3 regions of the Azospirillum humicireducens genome follow, and region 2 is predicted to be linked to each of the others. Evidence: riboswitches for the same ligand, from Rfam matches in the RefSeq annotation. Region 2 holds a riboswitch; each other region holds the start of a gene.
What was found. A riboswitch is a leader RNA that binds a small molecule or an ion and turns the genes downstream of it on or off. The one in region 2 is predicted to bind thiamine pyrophosphate.

Region 1 (6,052 bases), 790 kb from region 2:
CATCTCGCAATGGTTCTTCAACTGGGCCGAGGTGTCGGGTTTCGACTATTATGTCGGCGACGGCGAACGGCTGACCTTCATGGTGCCGGTGACCGTCGATCTCGCCTCGCTGTCGACCGGCATGACGACGCTGGAGCGGGTGGCGACCATCGCCCCGAAGGCCAAGCGCGTCCTGGTGGAGAACGGCTTCTCCGGTCCCTTCTCGCAGCTCGAGGACAGTCAGTACGCCCGCCGCAAGGCGGAGATGGTGGAGCGCGAGGGACTGCAGGTCATCTCCATGTCGCCCTGCACCGCCCCGGCCTGGGCCCGCCTGACCGGGCACCGGCTGGATCAGGTGGCGACGATGACCCGCGAGGATCTGGTGAAGCTGGGCATGACCCCGCCCGTCGCCTCCCGTTCCCTGATCATCATCCATGAATGGCTGCGCAACATGCGGCAGGCGCTGTCGCCGTATCTGCACGACGCCTTCCGCCAGACCCCGGCGACCGCCAAGGCGCGCTGAGGTCCGCAAGGGACGCTGATCGGAGCCCTTCTTCCCCCGCGGGAGAAGGGCTTTCTCTTTGCCGGGATCAGGCCGCCGCGTTGCGGGCGGCGCTCGCGCTGTAGAGGTCTTCCTTCACCGCTGCCACCGACTTCACCTGATAGCCGGGGCGGGCGCTGAAGCGGCGGGTGGCGCGCTCGGCGGCCTCGCGCTCCGACTCCGCCCAAACCAGATAATCGCGGCCGCGGGCCCATTCGACAGCCATCGGATGGGCGGCGTCGATCTCGCCAATCTGCTGATTCACCACGGTGACCAGCCATTCCTTGTCGCCGGGATTGCGGCGGTCGGTCAGGATCAGGATTTGCGGACGGCGGCGGCTCTGCGCCTCGGTCAGGCGCTGCTGCACCTCGACCTGCTTCTTGCGCAATTCCACCATGTCGCGGACCAGCTCCTCGATCTCGCCATGGAGGCTCTCCTCCTCCCGGTGCAGGCGGTGGATGGTCGCGTCCAGCTTGTCCAGCGTGCCGCGGACGCCGCGGACGCGCTGGCGGGCCTGCGACACCCGCTGTTCGACCGACAGCAGGACGTTGCCCAGCCAGGCGCCGACGGCGACGATGCCAAGAACGATGATGAAGTTGATCATCATGTGGCGGAAGCCTTGGACCGCGCCGTCGCCGGGGGCTGGGGCACGCCGCCCTTCGCGGCGCCCTTCGCGCCACCGGTCCGCGCGTCGCCGCGCATGAACGACTTCTGGAAGCCCAGCTTGAAGGGAAAGGCGACGTCGACCATCTGCTTTGCCTCGTCGAAGCTGGAGGCCCACACCTCCGCCACGTTGGCGCAGCGCCAGATCTGGTTGACCGGGCCGCGGTCGCCGGCGGCCCTTGCGGCGGCCGACGCCTTCTCCTGCGTGACGGTCGCAACGAACTTCATCAGGCCGGCCTGGGGATCGCCGACCTCATGCACGAACAGCGGGGGCTGTTCCGCCAAGTCCCTTATCAGCTTTTCCGCTTTGCGGATGTCGCTTTCCAGCCTTGCACGTTCGGATGACTGGCTGTTGCGGCGCTGGACCAGATGATTGACGCGGTTCTGAAGCTCGTGCGCCTCGGCATGCAGCACATAGACGCGGTTCTCGATCTGCTCCAGACCGCTGCTCTTCTCCAGGATGTTCGGAAGGAAATCCTTCAGCATCATGGCGACCGGAACGGCGGCCAGCATGATGATGACGATGGCGATCAGGAACAGCGTCGTGTTCGACATCCGCCCGCCCGTTCTCCTCCCGGAATCCGCACATCCCTACGAGCCGGAACCGGCGCGATCGGCATCGCTGCGGACTTTCGAGGATCAACGAGCAATCCAACCCCGTCAACGAATCGTCGCGGCATCGTTCAAAATTCGTCAGAAATGTGTCAGGATGCGGCCATCTCCGCCACCCGCTTCACCGCATCGCGCACGGGTCCCGGCCGGGGAGCGTCCGCCAGCGTGGTGAACCAGTGTTCCGGCGGGTTGCGGCCGGCGGCACGGTTCCAGGTGAGCGAGCGCAGCACCCGCTCCGCCTCCGCAGTCGGCGGTACGGCGGCGGGATCCCTGCCACTCATCACTGCCCATATGCCGGTCCAGCAGCGTCCGACCGACCAGGGATTGTAGCCGCCGCCACCCACCACCAGCACCCGCGGCGCCAGGGGCAGCAAGGCGGCAACCGCATCCCACAGCGACCGGTTGGACAGCTCCAACCGGCTCAGGGGATCTTCGGCCAGCGCATCGGCGCCGGTCTGGATCACCATCGCCTGCGGACGGAAGGCGCGGGCCAGCGGCAGCACTGCCGCCGCCATCACATGCTCCATCTCGCTGTCGTTGAAGCCCGGCGGGACCGGCAGGTTGCGGGCCATGCCGCCGGCCCGGTCCTCCGCCTTGCCGGAATAGGGCCAGCGCCCGTCCTCGTGGATGGAAACCGTCAGCACCCGGTCGTCGTCGGCGAACGCCTCCTCCACCCCGTCGCCATGGTGGGCGTCGAGATCGACATAGAGAACCCGCTCCAGCCCATGGTCGAGCAGTTCCAGGATGCCGAGAACCGGCGCGTTGAAATAGCAGAAGCCGCTGGCGCGGTCGCGGCGCGCATGGTGGGTGCCGGCGGCCGGTGCATAGACCAGCCCGGCCGGCCGGTCGCCCAGGATCCGTGCCGCCTGCAGGGCAGAGCCGCTGCTGTGCGCCGGCCGCCGGTACATCTCGGCGAAGACCGGGTTCTCCAGCTTGCCCAGATTGTGCCGGGCCGCCGTGGCCTCGTCCACCCGCTGCTCCGCCTCCGCCCGTTTCAGGGCGGCGATGTAATCGGGGGAATGGAAGCGCGACAGTTCGCGTTCGCTCGCCACATGGGTATCGAGATAGACCTCGTCGGGCAGCCACCCCATGGCGCGGCTGAGGTCGATGACGGTCGATACGCGCGGGATCGCCAGCGGATGCTTCGGGCCATAGGTCGAGCCGCGATAGATCTCGCCGCCGATGAACAGCGGGGTTCGGAGAGGCGTGGTCAGGGGAGGATCTCCATCGGTCCCGTCAGAAACTAGGCGCTGCCGCGCACCGGTCAAGCGCCGCCCGCGCTTCCACGCCTTGGAAGGGCTTCCGGCAATGCTTGCGGTCACGGAACGTCCGCGCCTATAGTCGCGGCCTTCACTGGGGGGAGCCGATGGGCGGCTGAGAGGTCCCGTTGCGGGACGACCCCTGGAACCTGATCCGGTTCATGCCGGCGTAGGGATCAGTGATGCCAGACCGCAAGCGCACCGTCTCCGTTCTACCGCCCTGCCCGCTCCCAGGCTCGCAACCAGGCTTGGCCAGGGCCGGGCGATGACGCCGCTTTCGGTGACCGTGGCGCGTGCTCGGCTGACCTATGGCGGCACGCTGCTGTTCTCCGACCTGACGCTGAAGCTGCCGGCGGGGCGGACCACCTGTCTGCTGGGGCCGAGCGGCGTCGGCAAGACCACGCTGCTGCGCATCCTCGCCGGGCTGGCGGAGCCGGAGCCGCCGACCACCATCACCACCGGCGACGGGCTGCCGCTCGCCGGCCGCATCGCCTACATGGCTCAGCAGGACCTGCTGCTGCCCTGGCTGACCGTTCTCGACAACGTGCTGCTTGGCGACCGGCTGCGCCACCGCCGTCCCGACGCCGCGCGGGTGGAACGCGCCCGCGCGCTGCTTGGCCGCGTCGGTCTGTCTGGGCGGGAGCGCGACCGCCCGGCCGCGCTTTCCGGCGGTCAGCGGCAGCGGGTCGCGCTCGCCCGCACGCTGATGGAGGACAAACCGCTGGTTCTGATGGACGAGCCCTTCTCCGCGCTCGACGCCCTCACCCGTCTGAGGCTGCAGGAAACGGCGGCGGAGACGCTGGCCGGCCGCACCGTCCTGATGGTCACCCACGATCCGCTGGAGGCTCTGCGCATCGGCGATTGCCTGCATGTGATGACCGGCCGTCCCGCCATCATGGGTCCGGCGCTGGAGCCGTCCGGCCCGGTGCCGCGCCGGGTCGACGATCCCGGATTGCTGGCGCTGCAGGCTGAGCTGCTGCGGAGGTTGGCGGAATGAGGGCGCTGCTGCGCGCCGCCGTCACCCTCGCGGTGCTGGTCGCCGGCTGGCAGGCGCTGGTCTGGGCCACCGGCCTGCCTCGCTATCTGCTGCCCGGTCCGCTGGCCGTGGCGGACGCCATGCGTCGGCAGGCTCCCCTGCTGTGGAGCCATGGGCTGACCACCCTGACCGAGATTCTGATCGGGCTGGTGGCCGGCGTGGCCCTGGGCGGAGTCAGCGCCCTGCTGCTGGCCCGATACCGCACGGCGCGGCGCTGGCTGATGCCGCTTCTGCTGGTCAGCCAGGCGATCCCGGTCTTCGCGCTGGCTCCCTTGCTGGTGCTTTGGCTGGGCTACGGCATGGCGTCAAAGATCGCCATGGCGGTGCTGGTCATCTATTTCCCGGTGACGACCGCGCTGTTCGACGGGCTGCGCCGCACCGATCCCGGTTGGCTCGACCTTGCCCGCACCATGGGCGCCTCGCCCGCCGCGATCCTGTGGAGCATCCGTCTGCCCGCCGCCCTGCCCGCCTTCTGGTCCGGCGTACGGGTGGCCGCGGCGGTGGCGCCCATCGGTGCGGTGATCGGCGAGTGGGTGGGGTCGTCCTCCGGTCTCGGCTACCTGATGCTGCACGCCAACGCCCGCATGCAGATCGACCTTCTGTTCGCCGCCGTGCTGGTGCTGGGGGTGTTCGCGGTGACGCTCTATGCCGCCGTCGACGCGCTGGCCCGCCGCGCCCTGCCCTGGCAACCCGATACGCAACCGGCCGAAGACGCCAATCCTTGATAAGGGGGGAGAGAAACCCGATGAAGCACCTGTTTACCGTCGGCCTGATGGCGGCCAGCCTGATGACCGCGCTTCCCGCGATGGCCCAGGACAAGCTGTCCGTGATGCTGGACTGGTTCGTCAACCCGGACCACGCCCCGCTGGTGGTGGCGCAGGAGAAGGGATTCTTCAAGGACGCCGGGCTGGAGGTGACTCTGACCGCCCCGGCCGATCCCAACGACCCGCCGAAGCTGGTCGCCGCCGGCGGCGCCGATCTCGCCGTGTCGTACCAGCCGCAGCTGATCCTGCAGGTGGCCGAAGGGCTGCCGCTGGTCCGTGTCGGGACGTTGGTCTCCACCCCGCTGAACTCCGTCGTCGTCCTGCGCGACGGTCCGGTAAAGACGTTGAAGGATCTGAAGGGCCGCAAGATCGGCTTTTCCATCGCCGGATTCGAGGATGCGCTGCTGGGCGCGATGCTGGAGAAGCAGGGGCTGAGCCTGAAGGACGTGGAGTTGGTCAACGTCAATTTCTCGCTGTCGCCGTCTCTGCTGTCGGGGCAGGTCGATGCGGTGGTCGGCGCCTTCCGGAACTTCGAACTGAACCAGCTGGACATCGAAAAGCATCCCGGCCGCGCCTTCTACCCCGAAGAGGAAGGCGTGCCGCCCTATGACGAACTGATCCTGGTCGCCCACAAGGCCAAGGCCAGCGACCCGCGCGTCAAGCGCTTCCTGGCGGCGGTGGAACGCGCGACGCTCTACATCCTGAACCATCCGGAGGAGTCGCAGGCCGCCTTCGTCAAGGGCCGGCCGGAGCTGAACGACGAGCTGAACCGCCGCGCCTGGGCGGACACGCTGCGGCGTTTCGCCCACAGCCCGGCCGCCCTGGATGCCGACCGCTACACCCGCTTTGCCGAATTCCTGAAGGCGCGCGGCCTGATCAAGGAGGTGGCGCCGCTCGATCACTATGCGGTGGTGGTGAAGTAACCGGCCATCCGATTGCGTTGCCATCCGGGGCGGCGGCGCGTTACCTAGAGGGAAACCGCTCCGCCGCCCAATGATCGGCGGTGGCATGAATCGGGAGACGCAAGGGCATGCCGATCAAGACCATCCTGCTGCACATGGCCAACGACGATGCCCACGCCGGCCGGATGGCCGTTGCCGCGGCTCTGGCCAAGCGCTTCTCCGCCCATATCCATGCGCTCTACATCGCCACGCCGGTGTCGATGCCGGCTGGCGCCACCGGCCGCGCCGCCTCCTAC
Region 2 (6,052 bases):
TCCGGCGGCGGCCGACGACACCGGCGAAGCTGCCGCCAAGCCGCGCCGCGGCTGGTGGAAGCGGTAAGCCGAACGGCCCGTTGGGACTTCTGGAACGGGAAAAGGCGCCGCAAGGCGCCTTTTCCTTTTCCCGGACGTTATTTCCCTGCCACAGCACAGGTCGGACCATGAGCAAGGCTTTCACCCGCGAGAACGACACGCCCCCCGAAAGCGAACTCGACGATCTCGACGATCCGGCACCGCTGCCGCAGGGCTTCAAGAATTACATGACGCCGCCCGGCTTCCAGCGCATGCAGGAGGAACTGCGCCATCTGCTGCGGGTGGAGCGGCCGAAGGTGGTGGAGGTGGTGTCCTGGGCCGCCGGCAACGGCGACCGGTCGGAGAACGGCGACTATCTTTATGGCAAGAAGCGCCTGCGCGAGATCGACCGCCGCATCCGCTTCCTGAACAAGCGCTTGGAGTCGGCGGTGGTGGTCAACCCGCAGGACCAGAAGAACCGCGAACAGGTCTTTTTCGGCGCCATCGTCACCTATGCCCGCGAAGACGGATCCGAGAACACCATCACCATCGTCGGCGCCGACGAGGTCGATCCCGACCGCGGCCATGTCAGTTGGATCTCCCCCATCGCCCGCGCATTGCTGAAGGCGCGGGAGGGCGATCTGGTCGATGTGCGCACGCCGGCGGGCATGGAACAGGTGGAGGTGCTGGAGATCAGGTACGCGGGGTGAGTGGAGGCGTTGCTGCCCCCACCCTGACCCTCCCCCGCTGGGCGGGGGAGGGAATTGGACCTTTGTCGGCGTTCGGCGGCAGTCCCCTCTCCCGCATTAGCGGGGGAGGGTTAGGGAGGGGGCATCGCTGCCGAGACCTCACTCCGCCGCCGGCTGGTAAATCTCCCCGCCCGACTCGCGGAACTTCTGCGACATCTCGGCCATGCCGGACTCCGCGGCGTCGCGGATTTCCTGCGTGATCTTCATCGAACAGAATTTCGGCCCGCACATCGAACAGAAATGCGCGGTCTTGGCCCCTTCGGCCGGCAGGGTCTCGTCGTGATAGGCCATCGCCGTCTCGGGATCGAGCGACAGGGCGAACTGGTCGCGCCAACGGAAGGAGAAGCGGGCGCGCGACATGGCGTCGTCACGCAGGCGGGCCGCCGGATGGCCCTTGGCAAGGTCGGCGGCGTGGGCAGCGATCTTGTAGGCGATGACGCCGGCCTTCACGTCATCGCGGTCGGGCAGCCCCAGATGCTCCTTCGGCGTGACGTAGCAGAGCATCGCCGTGCCGAACCAGCCGATCATCGCCGCACCGATGGCGCTGGTGATGTGATCGTATCCCGGAGCGATGTCGGTCACCAGCGGCCCCAGCGTGTAGAAGGGCGCCTCGCCGCACAGGGCCAACTGCTTTTCGACATTGTGCTTGATCTTGTGCATCGGCACATGGCCCGGCCCTTCGATCATCACCTGCACGTCGCGCGCCCAGGCGATCTTGGTCAACTCGCCCAGGGTTTCCAGCTCGGCGAACTGGGCGGCGTCGTTGGCGTCGGCCTGGCTGCCCGGCCGCAACCCGTCTCCCATCGACAGCGCGACGTCATAGGCGCGGCAGATCTCGACGATGTCGGCAAAATGGTCGTAGAGGAAGCTCTCGCGATGATGCGCCAGACACCATTTGGCGATGATCGAGCCGCCGCGCGAGACGATGCCGGTCACCCGCTTGGCGGTCAGCGGGATATGGGCCAGCCGCAGGCCGGCATGGATGGTGAAGTAATCGACGCCCTGCTCCGCCTGCTCGATCAACGTCTCACGGAACAGCTCCCAGGTCAGGTCCTCGGCCCTGCCCTTCACCTTTTCCAAAGCCTGATAGATCGGCACGGTGCCAATGGGAACCGGGGAGTTGCGCAGGATCCATTCGCGGGTCCGGTGGATGTCGGCGCCGGTGGACAGGTCCATCACCGTGTCGGCGCCCCAACGGATCGCCCACACCATCTTCTCCACCTCCTCCTCGATCGAGGAGGTCACGGCGGAGTTGCCGATGTTGGCGTTGATCTTGGTCAGGAAGTTCCGGCCGATGATCATCGGCTCCGACTCGGGGTGGTTGACGTTGGACGGAATGATTGCCCGCCCGCGCGCTACCTCGTCGCGCACGAATTCCGGCGTGATGAAGTCGGGGATGTCGGCCCCGAAATCCTCACCGTCGCGGGCGGCTCCGATTGCCGCGACCCGGCCCAGATTCTCGCGGACGGCGATATACTCCATCTCCGCAGTGACGATGCCGGCGCGGGCATAGGCCATCTGCGTGACGGCCCCGCCGCCCTTGGCGCGCAGCACGCCGCTGTCGGTGGTCTCCACGTCGCCGCGGGCCAGGATCCAGTCGCGGCGGTGCTTGGCCAGCCCGGCGCGCACGTCGATGCTCACCGACCCGTCGGTGTAGGGGCCGGATGAATCATAGACGGTCAGCGGAGGCTCGCCACCCGACAAGGCGATCTCGCGCATGGCGACGCGCAGGTCTGGAAAGCGCGTGCCCGGCACATGGATTTTGCGCGACGACGGCAGTGGGCCGGTCGAAATGCGGATGGCGGAGTCGTTGAAGTCCTTGGGCATTGGGTTTCTCCGTCGGAGTTGGGCGGACAAACCCGGGACTGCGGACGGAGGTGCGGTGTCTTCGTGCGGGCCGTATCCCTGCATGAGTCCCCGGCGTGGCGGGGCTGATACGGCCGGACGGGGCGAGAATCGGCCCGTCACGAGGTCCCTCCCTTCGCCGGTATGACCCGGATCAGGTTCGAAGGGTCACCACGCTGCCGGCAGCGCTTGGCGCCGTCCGGCCGTTGGTATCTCAGCCCCCTGTCGGGACCCCCCTGGAATGCGCCCATCCTGCCGGGACGGACGCCCCCTGTCAAAAGGAAAGAACAGCGGACGATCCGCTCACCCCATTGTGGAGATCCGGTGCTACAGCCAGCGTTTCAGACGAACATAGATCATCGGCAGAAGCGCCGACAACAGCATCAGCCCCAAGGCGCTTGGATAGCCGAAGGGCGAGTCGGTCCCCGGCATCTCGTTGAAATTCATGCCGCCGATGCTGGCGACCAGGGTTGGCGGGAACAGCAGGACGGTCAGGACCGACACGATCTTGACGATCTCGTTCTGCTCCACGTTGATCTGACCCAGCGCGGTGTCCAGCGCCAACGCGACCTTGCCGGCCAGGAAGCGGGCGTACTGGTCCAGTCCGCGCAGATCCTGCAGCGTCGTCTTGGCCCAGCGTCGTGTCGCCTTGCCGGAGTTCCAGCCGTCGCCGCGCGCCAGGAAATCGGCCATCCGTGACAGGCTGGCCAGGCTGATGCGGGCCTTGCCGATCAGGTGGCCGGCATGGCCGATGCGCTTCAGCGTCTGGGCGTCGTCCAACGTCTCGCCACGCGAACGCAGCTTGCGCCCACGGAAGAAGCGGCGGTTCAGCACGTCCAGTTCGACCCCGGTCCGCCGCAGCACAGCCGACGTCCGGTCGACCATCCCGTCGACCAGCGCCGCCAGAACCAGTTCCCCGCGGGAGGCGGGGACCTGCCCATGGGTGGCGCGGCGGCGGAAAGCCAGCAGGGCCTGGGGGTCGATGTCGTGGATGGTGACCAGCCGGCGCCCGGCCAGCACGAAGCTGACCGTGGCGATGCGTGGCTCGTCGGTATCGGCCCAGACCAGGGCGGTGACGGTCATGGTCAAGGCGCCCCCGGCGATGCGCAACCGGCTCGATTCCTCGATCTCGGCCATCTGCTCGCGGGTTGGCAGGCTGGCGCCGATCAGAGTCTCCGCCCGCGCCAACTCCTCGGCGGTCGGGTTGATCAGGTCCAGCCAGACGGAGGCCTCGGGCAGCGGATCCGCCCCCTCCGCGGCCTCCCTGGCCCAGCGCAGCAGACCGCCCTCATTGACGAAGACATGCAGCAAGGCACTGCTCCTTGCGAGGTTGGCGGCGGCTCTTGAGGCGGCTAGGTCATCCGCCCGCCACGCCTGGGCTTCTGGGGCGGCTGTACCGGCGAAGGCGCTTTCCCCTCGGTGTCGAGGTCCAGCGTTGCCCCCTCCGCCTTCAAAGCCTGTTCCAGCTTGCGGCGGAAGGCGCCGCCATCCCGTTTGGCGTCGAGGAAATGGCCGACCGCCTCCTTCGCCGCGTCGCTGTCGTAGGGGATCTTGCCCAACGCCGCCAGCTTGGCGCGCTCCACCAGCTTGGGGTCCATCCGGTCGCGGATGGCCTTCATCTGGCGGAGCAGGTCCTTGCGCAGGTCGCTCATCGGCCCCCCGTTGCAGCGTCAGGCCTTGCCGATCAGGGTGCCGGCGCCGCCTTCGGTGAAGATCTCGAGCAGCAGTGCATGCGGCACGCGGCCATCGAGGATAACCGCGGCGTCGACACCCTGCTCCACCGCGCCGATGCAGGTTTCGATCTTCGGGATCATGCCGCCGGACGCGGTGCCGTCGGCGATGGCCCTGTGGGCATCCTCCAGCGACATCTTCTCGATCAGCGTCTTGTCCTTGTCGAGAACGCCGGCGACGTCGGTCAGCAGGAAGAAGCGCGCCGCCTTCACCGCCGCCGCGACCGCGCCGGCCGCCGTATCGGCATTGATGTTGTAGGTGTCGCCGTTCACGTCGAAGCCGACCGGCGCGATCACCGGGATGATGTCCGACTGCGCCAGGGCATGCAGAATCTGCGGGTTGACCTTGTACGGCTCGCCGACGAAGCCGAGGTCCAGCACCTTCTCGATGTTGCTGTCGGGATCGCGCTGCACGCGCTCCAGCCGGCGGGCGGTGATCAGGTTGCTGTCCTTGCCCGACAGGCCGACGGCCCGGCCGCCGGCGCTGTTGATGGCGGCGACGATCTGCTTGTTGATGGAGCCGGCAAGCACCATCTCGACCACCTCGACCGTCTCCTTGTCGGTGACGCGCAGGCCGTCGATGAAGCTGGACTTGATCTTCAGCCGCTCCAGCATCTGGCCGATCTGCGGCCCGCCGCCATGGACGACCACCGGATTGATGCCGACCTGCTTCAGCAGGACGATGTCGCGCGCGAAAAGCTCCGCCAGGCTGGCGTCGCCCATGGCGTGGCCGCCGTACTTGATGACGAAGGTGCTCCCGGCATAGCGGCGCATGTAGGGCAGCGCTTCGGACAGGGTACGGGCCTTGGCGAGCCACTCGTCACGGGTGGGAGTCTGCACGGGAGGATGCCCTTTGTCGGGGTGAACGGTCGGGTTTCTTTAACGGAAAGGCCGGCCGGTTGCCTAGAGGGCAATTTAACGGTCACATGCCCCCGTTCCGTCCGCCCGCGGCTGCGGCCGACGCGGCGCCGGCCGGGCGCCACCATCCGGCCAGCCGGGTCATGGGCTGGGTCAGCGCGGTGACCGCCACCGCCATCAGCACCATCGCCGAGAAACAGGCGCCGGACAGCACCCCCGCTTCCAGCAGGACGGTCAGAACGATCACCTCCATCAGCCCCTTGCAGGGCATCAGCGTGCCAAGCCTCAGCGCGTCCGGCCAGCTTTCCCCGGTCAGGCGGGCGGGCAGCGACGTACCGGCCATCTTGCCGGCGAGCGTCGCCACTGTGGCGAGCGCGAAGACCGTCCATTGCGCCGGATCGTCCAGAGTCAGGGTCACCTTCAGTCCCGTAAGGGTAAAGAAGAAGGGCAGCAGGATCAGGGTGGAGAAATGCTCCAGCCGGTCGAGGATCGCGGCGGCATAGCGGCGCGGCATGGCGGTGCCGGCGACGAAGGCGCCCAGGATGTAATGCAGCCCGATCAGTTCGGTCACGGCCGCCGAGGACAGCAGCGCCGCGCAGGTCACCACCACCGCGGTGTCGCCCATCCGCCCCTCGGGCGCCACCCGCTCCAGCAGGCGGTCGAGCAGCGGACGCACGATCAGAACCGTCACCCCGACATAGGCGAAGCCCAGCAGTCCGACCCGGGCGACCGCCCAGCCGCCCCCACCATCCGACGCGCCGTCCGCCGAGGCCCAGGCCAGCACGGCGGTGATCAGCAGCCACAGCAGCGCGTCGTTCACCGCCGCATAGCCGAGAGCCAGCCGCCCGACCC
Region 3 (6,052 bases), on a different contig from region 2:
TCATCGTCATGGCCGTAATGTTATGTTATAACATAACATATCTGGTCATCGTGTAGTCCGCAAGAGGAAGATTGGCATGGATGGGGCTTCGACGCAGAGGGTTGGATCCGGTCCCCGGCATCCGCTGTGCCCGACGCTCACGATTTTCGGCGGCTCCGGTGGATTATTCCGGGCGCCCGCGCGTAATCAAGGAAATGAACGATCGGCACGGACGCCGCCCTGCGGTGGCGCGAGGTGGCCGGATCGAGCCATCCGAACCGCGGAGGCCACCATGACCTATCCCCGCTGGGCCACAGGCCTTGCCATCGCCGTGATCGCCGCCATCGGCGTCCTGCTGGCGCTGGACTGGATCGCCGACGAACGGCTCGGCGCCTGGGCGCCCTACTCCATCGGGGCAGCGCTGATCCTGCTGATGCTTCTGTCGTTCGGGGCCATGCCGCGGGCGGCTGCGACCCGTGCATCACGGAGCCGAGACGGTGGGGACCTTTGACAGCGGAGGGACATCATGAGCCTGCACACCGATCCCGACGAGCGCACCGGCCTCTTCGCCGAGGGGTTCGAGGTCTATGTCGCGCGCGAACATTGGGCGCCGATCCTGATCCAGGCGCTTCTTTATGGAACCACGCTGGTGGTCGTCGCGCTCCTGCTGGGCCTGCCGGTCCTGAATGCGCTGGCGCTGGTGCATGTGGTGGCCTCGGTGTCCGGCTTCTTCGGCGGCCTGCTGGCCATGCGGCTGGAAGAGATGGAACCGGGGACGGCCTCCGTCGTCATCGCGCGGCGGAGCCTTGCGGCATTGCTGGTGTCGGGCGCCGCGCTGCTCCTCGTGCCGTTCGCACAGTGAGGGCGGGTCCGCATCGGCCGGGGGATTAAAATGGCCTGCCTCGCGTACACATAGAAGCAGCCCCATCCATGGAGCGACGATGTGACGTTCAGCCTGCGAAGCCAGTTGTCGGATCACGTCCGCACCTTGCGCCGCTACGCGATGACCCTGGTGCGCAACCGGGACGACGCGGAGGATCTGGTGCAGGAGACGCTGGTGCGGGCCATTGCCGGCGCCCGGACCTACCGGCCGGAGGCCAACCTGCGCTCCTGGCTGTTCGGTATCCTGCACAATGTCCATGTCAGCGACCGCCGCCGCGATCAGGTGCGGACCCGTGCGGCGGCGTCCATCGAGCCGCTCGTCCGCAGCGACATCGCGCCCAATCAACCCGATCAGGTCGAACTTGCCCGCACCATGGAGGCCTTCGCCCGGCTTCCCGAGGATCAGCGGCGGGCGCTCATGTTGGTTGCGGTCGACGGAATGAGCTACCAGGAGGCCGCCGGGATTCTCGGCATTCCGCTTGGAACGCTGATGTCGCGCCTCGCGCGCGGGCGGGAGGCGCTGCGCGCCGACGTGCGTGGAGATGGGAGCCGGGCGGATGACGGCAGGCCGGCGCCTTTGCGGGTGGTGAAGTAAGCCATGATGGGGACCGGGATGAACGGTGAGTGGCAAGCCGACCTGCACGCCTACATCGATGGAGAACTGGATCCCGCGCGCCGGCTGGCGTTCGAGGCGTTCCTCGCCTCCAACCCGGCGGCCGCCGCCCGGCTGCATGACTATCTTCATCAAAGGGAGGCACTGCGCCAGGGCTTTGCGCGGATGACCGGCGACCCTCCCCGCCACACGGAGAGCCTGACCGGGCGCCTGTACGGCCGCCTGCGCACGGAGCGGGTCATCCGGCGCTTCGGTCCGCTCGCGGCGGCGATCCTGCTGCTGGTGGGCGGCGCCAACATCGCGGCACTGGTCCATCACCAGCAGAAGACAGCCTCCTACAGCGTGCCGGACTTTGCGGAGCAGGCCGCCGAGATGCATGAAACGGCTGTCAGCCAAAGCCTTGCCCTCTCGGACCAGTCCCTGGCCGACCTGAATGCGATGGCCGAGGGGCTTCCCCACCGGCTCGGCGCCGTCACGGTCAACCTGCCGGCCTTGGACCCGAACCTGCTGACTCTGTTGCGGGCGACCCTGGTGCCGATGAGCAGCGGCGTCGGCCTCCAGTTCGTCTACCGCGAGAAGGACGGCGAGATGCTGACGCTTCTGGTCGTCGCCGGGGATCCGATCGACGACAGAGGTCTGCACGCCGTCGAGCAGCGCGGGCTTCAACTGGTCTATTGGCGCAACGGCGCCACCGCCTACACGCTTGCGGGCAGCCGGTCGGACGGCGACCTGCTTCTGGTCGCCAAGAAGATGGCCGACAGCGTGAGGCGGTCCTGACCGGGCCTGGGCGGGGCGAAGCCTTTCAAGCCGACAATGTGGCCCGGACCACAGCGGGCGCCGCACCGGTCACTTCACCTCCGGCGAGATGGCCCGCGTGGTGCAGCAGCCGAAGACCCCGGCCGTCCGCACCGGCATCAACTGCGACCGGTCGAGCGCCAGCAGGTCGGTCTCCTCCAGCGCCACCGCGTCGGCGGTGCGCGGCTCGCCGTCCAGAAGGGAGGTGCGGATCATGATCTGGTCTCCTGTCTCGGGGCCGCGGGATGCGGCGTGTTGCCGATGGACAGACCCTACCCAAGCCCCGGAATCCGGGATGTGAGCCGCCCCACATTCGTCCTGCTTTCGTCGGTCGGCCCCAGTCCGCACCGCCGTTTCCGCTGTCCGCAAAGCGGGCATCCCCGCCGTTGACAGACGGCGCGATGGTCTTCTAGGCTCCGTCCCGTTCCCAGGGGAGCCTCGTTCAGGAGGCTGAGACACCCGCCGGCCCGGTGCTTCGCGTCCGGGCGACGCGGCAACCCTTCGAACCTGATCCGGGTCATGCCGGCGTAGGGATGCGGGACGAGAAGGCCTTCGTGGCCGACGCGCAAATCCATACCCCCACAGGCTCATCCCGGATTCGTTTGTTGCTCCATCGGTCAGTGCCGCATGGAGAAAACGGGGCGGGGAGTGTGGCGGTGAGCGCGATCTACGACAGCGTGATCTACGACAGGGTTCTGGCCTTCATGGCGGCCGGCATCGGAGCCGGGGCGGCGGCCGACGAGGCCTTCAATGCCTTGGCGTTGGAGGTGTTCGCCCACCAGTTCGAGCACAACCAGCCCTATCGCCGCTTCGCCATGCAGCGCGGCCGGACGCCGCGCGGGGTGAAGAGCTGGCGCGACATCCCGGCAGTGCCGATCAACGCCTTCAAGGACCTGACGCTCAGCTGCCAACCGGCGGAGGAGTCCGTCCGCATCTTCATGACCAGCGGCACGACCAAGGGCGGCATCCGCGGCCAGATCCACCACACGACCCTGACGGTCTACGACCGCTCCATGCTGCTGAATTTCCGCCGCCGCTTCATGCAGGATGCGGAGCGGATCGCGATGGGCATCCTGTTTCCGACCGAGGCGGCGATGCCGAACTCCTCGCTCGCCCATTACCTGGAGCTGGCGCGGGCCGAATGCGGCACGCCGGACAGCCGCCATTGGATCGGCGAGGCGGGCATCGACATCGCCGGGCTCTATGACCGGCTGGACGCCGCCGAACGGTCGGGGCAGCCCTTCGCCCTGTTGGGCGCCAGCTATGGCTTCGTGCATCTGATGGACGCCATGGCGCGCGACAGCCGCCGCTTCGCCCTGCCGGAGGGGAGCCGCATCCTCGACACCGGCGGCTTCAAGGGCCAGTCGCGCGAGCTGGAACCGGACGAGTTCTATGGCCGGTTGTCGGACGTCTTCGGCGTCCCACGCGAGCGCTGCATCAACATGTACGGCATGACCGAACTGAGCACGCAGTTCTACGACGACGGCAACGCGGTCTGCCCGTCGCTGAAATCCGGCCCGCACTGGATCCGCAGCCGCGTCGTCGATCCCTTGTCCGGCCGCGATGTTCCACCCGGCAGCATCGGCGTTCTGGTTCACCATGATCTGGCCCACGTCAACTCCGTCGCTGCCATCCTGACCGAGGACGCCGGTATCCTGGAAGAGGGCGGATTCCGCCTGCTGGGCCGCGTCGCCGGGGCGCAGGCCAAGGGCTGTTCGCTGGCGGTGGAGGATTTCCTCGCTGCCGCGCGCGGTTGAGCGGGAGCGCGGCCTTGGCCTTCGGCGACGAACCGGAACTGGCAGGCCATCTGCCCGGCCTGCCGCCGGATGCGGTGGAGCGGCGCGTGCTGACCTTCGGGTCGGGCGCCGAGGCGTTGCGCGTGGCGGTGCCGGTGCTGGATTCCGGGCAGGTGGAGCGGGTGGCGGCGACGGTCCGGGCCGCGGCGCGCGGCTATCTGAAGACGCTGCCGACAGCGCACATCGTCGCGGTGATCGATGCGGCGATCCAACGGCTGCTCGACCGCGGGGATCCGTGGCGCCAAAGGGCGGAGCGGCTGCTGCCCATCGTCACCGGCTATGATGCCGAGATGGTCAGGCTGGGGCTGACCGGTTATCTGAAGACCTTCCGCGCCCATGAGCTGCGCCGCTTCCTGGCGGAGGATTTCGCCAACCCGCTGGTGCTGGACGAGTTCCAGCCGGCGGCCAAGGGCGGCTTCACCCGCGCCTTCGGCCCCGACCTGCTGCTGCATGTCTGGGCGGGCAATGTGCCGGGACTGCCCCTGTGGAGCCTGATCTCCGGCCTGCTGGTCAAGTCCGGTACGGTCGGCAAGCTGCCCAGTGCCGAGCCGCTGTTCGCGGGCTGGTTCGCGCAATTGCTGGCGGAGATCGATCCCCGGCTGGGCGAGTGTCTGGCCGTGGTGTGGTGGAAGGGCGGCGATGCGGCGGCGGAGCGGGCATGGCTGGCCCAGGCCGACACGGTGGTCGCCTATGGCGGCACCGCGGCGCTGGCGGCGATCCGCGACCGGGTGCCGGTGACCACCCGCTTCCTGCCCTACGGCCACAAGATCAGTTTCGCGCTGGTGTCGCGCGCCGCGCTGGACCCGCGGCGGGCGGGGGAGACGGCGCGGCTGGCCGCCCACGACATCGCCCGCTACGACCAGCAGGGCTGCTATTCGCCGCAGACCCTGTTCGTCGAGCGCGGCGGCCGGCTGTCGCCGCAGGATTTCGCCGTCCTGCTCGCCCATGAACTCGCGGTGCAGGCCCGCAAGCACCCGCGCCGCCCCCTGTCGATGGCGGAGGGCGGGGAGGTTGCCGGCTGGCGCGACGGGCAGGCGATGCGCGGCCTGGACGGGTCCGGCCATCTGCTGCTGTCCGATCCGGCGGGCGGCTGGTGCGTGTCCTGCACCGACGCGCCGGACGGGCTGGCGCCGACCGCGCTGAACCGGACGGTTGCCGTTGTCGCGGTGGACGATCTGGCGGAGGTCGCGGGCCGCGTCGCCCCGCACCGCGCCGTGCTGCAGACCGCCGGCATCGCCGCATCGCCGGAGGAGCTGTTCCGGCTGGCCGGGCCGCTGGGGGCGGCGGGGGTCACGCGGCTTTGTGCCTTGGGCGGCATGACCGCGCCGGAGGCGGGCTGGCACCATGACGGCCGGTTCAACCTGCTGGATCTGGTGACGGTGACGGAGATCGAACGCTCGGCGGAAGCGCTGGCGGAGGGGTTGGCCCGCTATGCCGATTGACCCGCCGGCCTTCCTGAGCTTCGAGAACGTGCGCTTCGACTACGGCGGTTCGGCCATCGTCGACGGTGTCGACTGGACGGTCGGCCGGGGTGCTGTCCACTGCCTGCTGGGGCGCAGCGGCTGCGGCAAGACCACGCTGCTGAAGCTGGCCGCCGGGCTGCTGCCCCCCGCCGCCGGGCGGGTGCGGCTGGGCGGCGTGCCGGTGCGCGGGCCGGGCGATGCGGTTGGCTTCGTCTTCCAGGCGCCGACGCTGCTGGAATGGCTGACGGTTCTCGACAATGTGCTGCTGCCGGTGACGCTGCACCGCCGCGCCAGCGCCGACGACCGCGCCCGCGCGCTGGACCTGCTGGAGCGGGTCGGGCTGGCCGGGCTGTCGGGACGGGGACCGCGGGCGCTGTCGGGCGGCCAGCAGAGCCGGGTTGCGCTGGCCCGCGCGCTGATCGCCGATCCGGCGCTGCTTCTGCTCGACGAGCCCTTTGCCGCGCTGGACGCCCTCACGCGCGAAGAGTTGCAGGAGGATCTGCTGCGGCTGTGCGCGCAGCGCG

Region 1: linked by a shared signal. The riboswitch ahead of A6A40_RS05170 (ABC transporter ATP-binding protein) and the one ahead of thiC (phosphomethylpyrimidine synthase ThiC) in region 2 are both predicted to bind thiamine pyrophosphate.
Region 3: linked by a shared signal. The riboswitch ahead of A6A40_RS16890 (LuxE/PaaK family acyltransferase) and the one ahead of thiC (phosphomethylpyrimidine synthase ThiC) in region 2 are both predicted to bind thiamine pyrophosphate.

Annotation. Positions count from the first base shown of each region.
Region 1 covers NZ_CP015285.1:1,143,076-1,149,127, forward strand. Annotated here, with positions in the region: gene A6A40_RS05150 (hypothetical protein) at 1-502, shown strand, start outside; gene A6A40_RS05155 (hypothetical protein) at 570-1,127, opposite strand; gene A6A40_RS05160 (hypothetical protein) at 1,124-1,738, opposite strand; gene A6A40_RS05165 (acetoin utilization protein AcuC) at 1,888-3,117, opposite strand; TPP riboswitch at 3,142-3,248, shown strand; gene A6A40_RS05170 (ABC transporter ATP-binding protein) at 3,320-4,051, shown strand; gene A6A40_RS05175 (ABC transporter permease) at 4,048-4,815, shown strand; gene A6A40_RS05180 (ABC transporter substrate-binding protein) at 4,836-5,777, shown strand; gene A6A40_RS05185 (universal stress protein) at 5,885-6,052, shown strand, end outside.
Region 2 covers NZ_CP015285.1:349,836-355,887, reverse strand. Annotated here, with positions in the region: gene A6A40_RS01605 (Rne/Rng family ribonuclease) at 1-67, shown strand, start outside; gene greB (transcription elongation factor GreB) at 168-728, shown strand; gene thiC (phosphomethylpyrimidine synthase ThiC) at 867-2,594, opposite strand; TPP riboswitch at 2,727-2,860, opposite strand; gene A6A40_RS01590 (magnesium transporter CorA family protein) at 2,940-3,923, opposite strand; gene A6A40_RS01585 (hypothetical protein) at 3,965-4,264, opposite strand; gene argB (acetylglutamate kinase) at 4,283-5,182, opposite strand; gene A6A40_RS01575 (cation:proton antiporter domain-containing protein) at 5,265-6,052, opposite strand, start outside.
Region 3 covers NZ_CP028902.1:521,190-527,241, reverse strand. Annotated here, with positions in the region: gene A6A40_RS16910 (hypothetical protein) at 272-490, shown strand; gene A6A40_RS16905 (hypothetical protein) at 506-841, shown strand; gene A6A40_RS16900 (sigma-70 family RNA polymerase sigma factor) at 923-1,456, shown strand; gene A6A40_RS16895 (anti-sigma factor family protein) at 1,460-2,251, shown strand; gene A6A40_RS30730 (cyclic nucleotide-binding domain-containing protein) at 2,321-2,485, opposite strand; TPP riboswitch at 2,689-2,821, shown strand; gene A6A40_RS16890 (LuxE/PaaK family acyltransferase) at 2,974-4,026, shown strand; gene A6A40_RS16885 (acyl-CoA reductase) at 4,041-5,507, shown strand; gene A6A40_RS16880 (ABC transporter ATP-binding protein) at 5,497-6,052, shown strand, end outside.